2 linked regions of the Cytobacillus sp. IB215665 genome follow. The protein of the gene in region 1 interacts with the protein of each later gene in a pairwise test. Links are inferred from orthologs where the notes say so. Each region holds a gene or a part of one and is shown in the gene's direction. Other genes may lie near its edges.

Evidence for each region. The genes of interacting proteins can lie anywhere in the genome.
Region 2: the proteins of leuS (region 1) and ligA interact in binary tests that used the Escherichia coli proteins (3 or more experiments, as listed by UniProt). The link is inferred for Cytobacillus sp. IB215665 from one-to-one orthologs.

What each region holds. Positions count from the first base shown.
Region 1 is NZ_JAXBME010000021.1:62,644-68,811, forward strand. The notes cover bases 1,574-4,629. They hold leuS (leucine--tRNA ligase), read left to right. Parts: upstream 1,574-1,920; coding sequence 1,921-4,338; downstream 4,339-4,629. In the rest of the region: SLH52_RS20040 (MFS transporter), read left to right, coding at 311-1,501; SLH52_RS20050 (rhodanese-like domain-containing protein), read left to right, coding at 4,692-4,997; SLH52_RS20055 (helix-turn-helix domain-containing protein), read right to left, coding at 5,659-5,916; SLH52_RS20060 (hypothetical protein), read right to left, coding at 5,937-6,168.
Region 2 is NZ_JAXBME010000005.1:20,930-25,374, forward strand. Bases 1,557-4,445 are described here. They hold ligA (NAD-dependent DNA ligase LigA), read left to right. Parts: upstream 1,557-1,942; coding sequence 1,943-3,949; downstream 3,950-4,445. Other genes in these bases: pcrA (DNA helicase PcrA), read left to right, coding at 1,557-1,791; SLH52_RS08385 (CamS family sex pheromone protein), read left to right, coding at 3,963-4,445. Outside these bases: more of pcrA, read left to right, coding at 1-1,556. UniProt on the Escherichia coli protein: DNA ligase that catalyzes the formation of phosphodiester linkages between 5'-phosphoryl and 3'-hydroxyl groups in double-stranded DNA using NAD as a coenzyme and as the energy source for the reaction.

The sequences.
Region 1 (6,168 bases):
AAATCTTACGAAAACAGCCTTCGTTAATTAGCAATAGTGTGAACAGTTAGGGATTTTCAATGAATATTTTCAAGTTTGTTCTGGGCGATTTTAGGGTGTTTTGTTGCCTTTCATGTTATCCTTTTTTTAGGTGTCTTTTCTTCTATAAAACCGTTTACTTATTGTCCTGGTGTTATGTATGTAAAATGCAACAAATTTTAGAAGTGGTCTAGTTTTTTATTGCTGTTCTAGCTTAGAGAGAATACAATATGTCCGGTGAACTATATAACAATTTATGTAACAATTTAAAACCGTATGAGGAGGAATTTTAATGCCTCGGTCATTGTATTTTGTTGTGGTTGGTATGGCAATTTTAGTTACAGGGTCATCGTTTCTGTGGCCTTTAAGTACAATTTATGTTCATGATTATTTAGGTAAAAGCTTAACAACAGCAGGTGTTGTTATTATGTTTAATTCAGCTGCTGGTGTAGTAGGAAATTTATTAGGTGGAGTCATTTATGATAAGTTTGGCAGCTTTAAAACAATCATTTTAGGTGTATCTGTTACTTTATGTGCCTCAATTATGTTGATATTCTTTCATGATTGGCCTCATTTTGTATTGTTATTAATAATTATAGGATTCGGCTCGGGGATCATTTTTCCAGCTATGTATGCTCTAGCTGGTGCGGTGTGGCCTGAGGGCGAAAGGAAAGCATTTAATGCAATTTATGTTGCTCAAAATATAGGTGTAGCACTTGGTACAGCACTTTGTGGATTTATTGCGTCATATTCATTTACTTATACGTTTATGTCAAGTGGTCTATTGTACTTAATCTTCTCTGTAATTGGAGTAATATGGTATCGACGGTTAGATGTTAAAGGGAAAAGATCTGCTAACCATGACACAGAAACAATAGCAAGGAAAAGTAAGGTTAACTTTTATTCATTAATTATTCTTTGCGTCGGGTATTTATTATGCTGGGCTGGATATGTGCAGTGGTCCACAACGATATCAACATATACTCAGGAATTAAATATTAGCTTAAAGCAATACAGTGTGCTGTGGACAATCAATGGAATATTAATCGTCTTGGGGCAACCATTAGTATCTGCTTTTGTAAAACGCTTTGCAAAAACATTGAAATCTCAGATAGTTGTCGGAAACATCATATTTATTTGTTCATTCATTGTCGTTGCGAATGCGTCGGAATATTCCTCTTTTATTACTGCGATGGTAATCTTAACAATTGGTGAAATGTTAGTATGGCCAGCTGTTCCAACTATTGCTCATCAACTTGCGCCTGAGGGACGAGAAGGATTTTATCAAGGTATTGTAAATAGCACAGCTACAGGGGGAAGAATGGTTGGACCACTCCTTGGTGGATTGCTGGCTGATATTTATGGAATGAATATATTATTCATCGTTTTAATGATTTTCTTGGTGATATCAATTATAACGACTACCTCATATGATTACAGGTTAAACCGACAAAATCAACAAGAGGAAATCAAGATGATGTGATAGGTAATTTGTTAGTTTTGAATAAATTTCTATATACAACTTGCAGTTTTATTTTAAATTCTATACAATACATAATAATGATGAAAGATAATGATATAACAACAGTGATAAGGAATAGTAATGAATGTTACACGTAATAGAGAGCTGGCGGGTGGTGCAAGCCAGACGTTGTATATTCATGAACTCACCTTTAAGTTGCAAGTGTGAAAATTAGGAGGTATTCTCAAATCCTCGAAAGTAATGCTTGCCGTTGTCCGCGTTATGGAATGAAAAGCGAGTGTCAGATTATGACACTAATGTGGGTGGTACCGCGGGAAGAATTAATTCTAATCCTCTCGTCCCTTTTTAGGGATGGGAGGTTTTTTAATTTAATTAAATGGTTAAATTTGTAATTAAGATGTTCGTAAGGAGGAAATACAATGAGCTTTAATCATGAACAAATTGAACAGAAGTGGCAATCATTTTGGGAAGGGAACAAAACATTCAAAACATCTGAAGATAAAGGTAAAGAAAATTTTTATGCTTTAGATATGTTTCCGTTCCCTTCTGGAGCAGGTCTTCATGTAGGTCACCCTGAGGGGTATACCGCAACTGATATTATATCTAGAATGAAGCGCATGCAAGGTTTTAACGTTTTACATCCAATTGGCTGGGATGCATTTGGCTTACCTGCGGAGCAATATGCATTAGATACAGGGAATGATCCAGCTGAATTTACTGAACATAATATTAAAACTTTTCGTCGCCAAATTAAATCTTTAGGTTTTTCATATGATTGGGACCGTGAAGTGAATACGACTGATCCAAACTATTATAAGTGGACACAATGGATTTTCTTAAAGCTTTATGAAAAAGGGTTAGCTTATATTGATGAAGTTGCAGTGAACTGGTGTCCAGCTCTCGGTACAGTACTTTCTAATGAAGAAGTGATCGATGGTAAAAGTGAAAGAGGAGGTCATCCTGTTGAACGGCGTCCAATGAAGCAATGGATGTTAAAAATTACTGCTTATGCTGATCGTTTATTAGAAGATTTAGATGATCTAGACTGGCCTGAAAGCGTAAAGGATATGCAACGCAATTGGATCGGACGTTCAGAAGGTGCTGAGGTTACTTTTAATATTGCAAATTCAGAGGAAACATTCACAGTGTTTACTACTCGTCCCGACACTTTATTCGGTGCTACTTATGCTGTACTTTCACCAGAGCATCCTTTAGTAGACATTATTACAACTAATGAGCAAAAGGAAGCAGTGAATGTATATGTAGACAAAGTAAAAAGCAAAAGTGATTTAGAGCGGACAGATTTGGCTAAAGATAAAACAGGTGTGTTTACAGGTGCGTATGCTATAAATCCAGTAAACAAAGAAAAAATGCCGATTTGGATCGCAGATTATGTGTTGATGAGCTATGGTACTGGTTCGATTATGGCTGTTCCAGGACATGACGAGCGTGACTGGGAGTTTGCCACAAAATTTGGACTGGAGATTACAGAAGTTGTAGCAGGTGGCAATGTTTCTGAGGAAGCATACACTGGAGACGGTGAACATGTGAATTCAGATTTCCTTAACGGGTTAAGTAAAGAAGAGGCCATTTCTAAAATGATTGAATGGTTAGTAGCAAATGGTCGAGGGGAAAAGAAGATTACTTATCGCCTTCGTGATTGGTTGTTTAGTCGTCAAAGATACTGGGGAGAGCCAATACCGGTCATCCATTGGGAAGACGGCTCTATTGAAGCGATCCCGGAAGAGGAATTACCGTTAACACTTCCAAAAGTTGACGACATTAAACCTTCAGGTACGGGAGAATCACCTCTAGCAAAAATTACTGAATGGGTAAGTGTGGTTGATGAAAAGACTGGAAGAAAAGGTCGTCGTGAAACAAATACGATGCCTAACTGGGCAGGAAGTTGCTGGTATTATTTGCGTTATATTGACCCAGCAAATGAAGAAAAGTTAGCTGATCCAAAAAAATTAGAAGATTGGTTGCCGGTCGATATATATATTGGTGGGCAAGAGCATGCTGTATTACATTTGCTTTATGCTCGATTCTGGCATAAGTTCTTATACGATATCGGTGTTGTACCAACGAAAGAACCTTTCCAAAAATTATTTAACCAAGGTATGGTTCTTGGGGAAAACAATGAAAAAATGAGTAAATCAAAAGGGAATGTTGTTAATCCAGATGACATAGTCGCTAGTCACGGAGCTGACACACTGAGGTTATATGAAATGTTCATGGGCCCACTTGATGCATCAATTGCATGGTCAACAACTGGCTTAGATGGAGCTCGTCGTTTTATAGACCGCGTGTGGAGATTAATTATGGATGATAACGACAACTTAAGCTCGAAAATCGTTGCTAATGACAATACTGGTGCATTAGAGAAAACGTATCACCAAACTGTAAAAAAAGTAACGGAAGACTATGAGGGGCTAAGGTTTAATACTGCTGTTTCACAGTTGATGGTATTTATCAATGAAGCGTACAAAGCTGATGATTTACCAATACGTTATATCGAAGGCTTTGTAAAACTGTTTGCACCTATATGCCCACATGTAGCTGAAGAACTGTGGGAAAAGCTAGGACATTCCGAAACGATTGCATATAGCGCATGGCCTGCTTACGATGAAGCTAAGCTAGTTGATAATGAAGTTGAGATTGTTGTACAAATTAACGGAAAAGTTCGTGCCAAGTTGAATGTCCCTACTGAGATTTCAAAAGAACAACTTGAACAAATCGCTATGGATGACATGAAGGTAAAAGAACAAATTGAAGGGAAAACAGTACGTAAAGTCATTGCTGTTCCTGGAAAATTAGTTAACATTGTTGCAAATTAATATTTAATGGCTCTTTTCGTAAACTTTGTAGCTATCATTCCTATGAAAAGTGGTTTTATATGTTAGTTATCGTTGTACAAAAGAAAAGGTGCGACGAACGCTAGTTGTATAAGTGCCTATGTCTATGGACGAAAAGCAACAATTAATGCGAAAACAGTCTATTTAAAAGACGAGCGCCACAAATTCCTTTTAAAAATAGCCCACACTTTGTGGGCTATAGCGTATTGTTGTCATTTCGATTTAAGGTGCTTTGCTTTATTTTACAAAGAGATATTTTTTTGATCCTTTGTGCATACTTAAAACTATAATAAATGTGGAAACGTTTTTTATTAAAGGAGGCATTTTTCTATATGGTGAATTCGGTAAAAGAGATTTCAACAGTGGAGTTAGAAGAGAAGTTGAATAGAGAAGAAAAGCTAAACTTAGTAGATGTGAGAGAAGATGATGAAGTAGCTACAGGTATTATTCCTAGTGCCAAGCATATAAAAATGGGAGATATCCCTAATCATCTCGATCACTTTTCAAAAGAAGAAGAATATATATTCATATGTCGTTCTGGTGCGCGAAGTGAGCGTGTATGTCAATACATGCAGCAGCAAGGTTATAATGTGAAAAATATGGTTGGTGGTATGTTAGAATGGTCCGGGGATAAAGCATAAGAATAGTGTAACCGCTGGATGTTATAGAATATGGCATAAGCATGCTTTGGTTGATTTTTATCAAAGCATGCTTTTTCTTTTTGTTCGACGAATAAAGTCTTAATAAGTCTTATATTTCAGTTATTATTCAAATACTATTGGGGTTTATACTCATATAGTACTTTAGGTTTGAAAAAAATTATAATATTAGAAGAAGAAGGTTTTTTGCGGAAATATAGTATTTCAATATTACCTTAAAAGAAAGTTATATGTTCCTGGTCTATTAGACTGGAACACAGGGGAGGCAGTATAGAAAAAAATTTGAGCTTATATGGATGCTCTGCGGTACTTATGTTTCTATAATATAGAAGCGTGTGAATTAGGAAGTGTTTCTATTTATTTTATAGGTTGATTAATGCCCTTTTTTAAGAGGAGACCACCATGCCTACTTGGATTTGGTGGTTTTCATAATGTTAATAACTATAAAATTAGAAATTCCTTCAATTTAAATGACACAATAATTAGGTAGAATTAGTGCCTTTAATATCTAAATAGCTTATTTCGTAATAAATTGTGTTCCTGAAGGTTATGCGACATAATTTTAGAGCAATTTCGTGATCAATCGGAATGATTCTCAACTATCAAAGGTGTTGGAAAGTCTACTCCTTGCTAGATACAAAGGTCAAACCTTAAAATGCTCTTTAATTTCCGTAATCGATAGTCCCTTTTCCTTTAAAGCTACTATATGCTTTAGTCGCAATGAAGCCAACTCTCTTGGGTAACGCCTAGTTAATCTCTCTTCTTTTTGTTCAAAAGGGAGCAATCCTTCTTCTGTATAATATTTAACAGTACTGTACCGAACAGATGTTATTTGGACTAGCTCACTAATACTAACATACTCTGATTTAATAATATCTTCGTATTTTCTTCTTCGTCCCATATTTCTTCATTCCTATCCAACTAAATCAAAACGGCTGATGATAAAATTAGTACATCCATGTATTCAATTTCTTTACTGATTTGTTTAATATTCGACCACTTTTGTGGATTTTCTGTTTTAAACAATTCAATTCTATCATTTATTTCCTTGATTTCGTAGTTAGAAAAATATTCACCTAATATTTTACTCGCTTTTAATAACAAAGCCAAAGCAACCGTTTCATCTGAAACCGTACCAGGTTCGAGTAGCTCG
Region 2 (4,445 bases), on another replicon or contig:
TTTGACCCTCGAACGATTTTATCAACAATTAGTAGTGCCAAAAATGAATTGATTGACGCTGAAGAATATAGTAAGCAAACGGGTAGCTATTATGAAGAAACAGTAAGTAATGTATATAGTGAATATGAAAGCCGTCTTAGAAAGAATCAAGCGCTAGACTTCGATGATCTCATTATGTCTACTATTCACTTATTTAAACGTGTACCAGAAGTGCTTGAATATTACCAGCGCAAGTTTCAGTATATTCATGTTGATGAGTACCAAGATACGAACCGCGCCCAATATATGCTCGTAAAAATGTTAGCAGAACGACTAGAAAATTTATGTGTCGTAGGTGATTCTGACCAGTCTATTTATCGATGGCGTGGAGCGGACATTGCAAATATCTTATCTTTTGAAAAAGACTACCCAGATGCAAATGTTATATTATTAGAACAAAATTATCGATCATCTAAACGCATCTTGCAAGCAGCAAATAAGGTGATTGAACAAAATATGAACAGAAAGCCTAAAAATCTTTGGACAGATAATCCAGAAGGTAATAGGATTTCATATTACCGTGCAAATAATGAATTTAGTGAAGCTCAGTATGCTGCTGGAAAAATCAATGACCTTGTGGGTAGTGGAAGCAAGAAGCTTTCGGATTTTGCAATTTTATACAGAACAAATGCACAATCTAGGGTTGTGGAGGAAGTATTATTAAAATCAAATATCAACTATACAATCGTTGGTGGTATTAAGTTCTATGACCGTAAGGAAATAAAAGATATTCTTGCTTATTTACGTGTGATTGCCAACCCCGACGACGATATTAGTATAACGAGGGTTATTAATGTACCAAAACGTGGGGTAGGAGCTGCCTCTGTAGATAAAATTGCAAACTATGCGATCGCCAATGAGTTATCATTGTTTCAGGCCCTTGGGGAAATAGACATGATTGGTGTAAGTACGAGAGTTAAAAATGCCCTAACAGATTTTCGTAATATGATTCACCATTGGACTAGCATGCAAGAGTATTTATCTATAACGGAGTTAGTTGAAGAAGTCCTCGAAAAAAGTGGCTATCGAGAAATGTTAAAAAATGAAAAGACGCTAGAATCACAGAGCAGATTAGAAAATATAGAAGAATTTTTATCGGTTACAACAAATTTTGAAAAGCAAAATGATGATAAAAGTTTAGTCGCATTTCTAACTGATCTTGCTCTAGTTGCAGATATCGACCGTTTAGATGAAGAGGAAGAGCAGGATAAGGAAGCTGTCGTTCTTATGACTTTACATTCAGCAAAAGGACTTGAGTTCCCTGTTGTATTTCTATTAGGCATGGAAGAAGGAGTTTTTCCACATAGTCGTTCACTTGATGAAGAGGCTGAAATGGAGGAAGAACGTCGACTAGCTTATGTTGGAATTACACGTGCAGAAAAAGAACTACATTTGTCAAATGCTGAAATGAGAACCTTGTTTGGACGAACGACGATGAATAGTGAATCGAGGTTTATAGGAGAAATTCCTGAAGAATTACTCGATGTTATCGTAGATAGTCAAAAGCAAAATACCCCATTCACATCTAGAAGTTCCATGTCAAAAACTAGCTTCAAATCAGTAGCAAAATCAACTGGTGGAGATACGATTGAATGGCAAGTAGGTGACAAAGCTTCACATAAAAAGTGGGGAACTGGGACAGTGGTTAGTGTAAAAGGAGAAGGTGAAGGAAAAGAGCTGGATATAGCTTTTCCAAGTCCAACAGGTATAAAGCGCTTGTTAGCTAAATTTGCTCCTATTACTAAATCTTAAGATCCAAGTATAGAAGTAGGCTTTTTACAATTGAATGAACTAAAGAGATTTACTTTGTGTAATAGTAAGTCAGAAAAATTATTTACATCTCTTTATCCAATAACGATGTTATAAACTCTAAAAGTGTGTATTTATGAAGGAGGGTGAACAGATGGATCGACAAATAGCGATAAAACGTGTACAAGAATTGAGTACATTAATAACTAAATACAACTATGAGTATCATGTACTAGACCAACCGACAGTTTCTGATTACGAATATGATCAATTAATGCAAGAATTACTTGAGATTGAAGAACAGTTTCCAGATCTTAAATCAGCTGACTCTCCTTCACAGCGCGTTGGGGGGAAAGTACTAGATTCATTTTCGAAAGTGGAACATGATGTGCCGATGCTTAGTCTTGGAAACGCATTTAATGAAGTTGATTTATTTGATTTTGATCGACGTGTACGTCAAGAAGTAGGGGACGAAATTAGATATGTTTGTGAACTGAAGATAGATGGTTTAGCTGTATCACTCAAATACGAAGACGGGGTATTTGTTCGCGGTGCGACAAGGGGAGACGGTACCGTTGGAGAAGAGATCACAGCTAATTTAAAGACCATTCGATCAATTCCATTGCGTCTAAATAAGCCAGTTAGTTTGGAAGTTCGTGGAGAAGCTTATATGTCAAAGTCCTCATTTAAGAAATTAAATGAGGGCAGAATACAGCTAGGAGAAGAACCATTTGCAAATCCTCGAAATGCAGCAGCTGGGTCGCTTAGACAACTTGACACAAAAATAGCAGCCTCTAGAAATTTGTCTATATTTATATATAATATCGCGGAAGTGAGTGCTACAAATATCCAGTCTCATAGTGAAGGGTTAGCTTTTTTGGAGAATATAGGTTTTAAAGTGAGTAACGAGAAAAAAATTTGTGGGAATATAGAGGATGTTATCGAGTATGTTTTAAGCTGGCATGAAAAACGTCCGAACCTTGCTTATGATATAGATGGCATAGTTATTAAGGTTGATTCTTTGGAACAACAAGATCAGTTAGGCGCTACTGCTAAAAGTCCTCGTTGGGCAATTGCTTACAAATTTCCAGCTGAAGAAGTTGTTACAAAGCTATTAGAAATTGAGCTTAGTGTTGGACGCACTGGTGTGATTACACCTACAGCTATTTTAGAGCCTGTGCAAGTAGCTGGGACAACTGTACAAAGAGCATCTCTGCACAATGAAGATTTGATTCGAGAAAAAGACATTAAAATTGGCGATTACGTTACGATTAAAAAAGCCGGAGACATTATACCAGAAGTTGTCAATGTTATTGTTGAAAAGCGCTCTGGAGATGAGTTAAGCTTCCATATGCCTACACATTGCCCAGAGTGTAATAGTGAGCTTGTTAGGTTAGAGGAAGAAGTTGCGTTAAGATGTATTAACCCTAAATGTCCTGCTCAAATTCGTGAAGGGCTGATTCACTTTGTATCTCGAAATGCGATGAATATAGATGGTTTAGGTGAAAAAGTCATCACACAACTATTTGCGAATCAGTTGATTGTGGATGTTGCTGATTTATATAAGTTAACTAAGGAAGAGTTGCTAAATCTGGAACGTATGGGTGAGAAATCGGCTACAAATCTCATTCAAGCCATAAACAATTCGAAGCATAATTCATTAGAGCGTTTATTATTTGGTCTAGGGATTCGCCATGTTGGAGCAAAGGCTGCTAAGACATTGGCTATGGAATTTGAGACAATTGAAAAACTTCAAGCAGCAACATTCGAACAGTTAATTAGCATAAATGAAATTGGAGAAAAAATGGCTGAATCGATTGTTACATATTTATCAAGCTCTGAAGTTCAAGCATTGATTGAGGAACTGAACAGCTTAGGGGTAAATACAAGCTTTACTGGAGTAAAAGCCCTTTCATCAGAAAGCGGCGATTCATTTTTTGCAGGAAAAACAGTTGTATTAACTGGGAAGCTTGAACAACTTACTAGAAACGATGCAAAAGAAAAGATTGAAGCTTTAGGCGGAAAAGTAACGGGAAGTGTGAGTAAAAGTACTAATTTAGTCATTGCAGGTGAAGCAGCAGGTTCTAAATTAACTAAGGCTAAACAGCTCTCAATAGAAGTTTGGGACGAACAACGATTAATTACGGAATTTGAAAAATAAGAGGTGTATGATATTGCGGAAAATTATTGCCTTAACTTTATCAACATTATTACTACTCTCTGCGTGTGCACCGAAGTTTGAGAAGCAACAAGAAATTGTTAATGAATCAGAAGATACAACTGAACAAGCAATCATTCCTAAGTATCAAATTTCTGATCAGTTTTATCGAACAGTTTTAACTGAGGATAATCAAATCAAACCAAGTGAATCAAGAGGGCTGGTTGTTTCAGGACTCAATACACGATATGACATAGATGAAGTGGAACGAGGACTTATGCGCATTGCACAAGATACCTTTTCTCCAGATGAATATTTTTTCCAAGAAGGACAGTATTTAGATCGCCAGACGGTCCAAAGCTGGTTAAGTCGAAAATTGACACCAGAACAGCTTCAAGAAAAACTTAACGAGGATCCAAATTATGTAGATTTAGGGTTAAATCCAAGTATTGATACGACTGCTAATGCAACTCTCACAGATTTAAATCAAGAAAGTCCT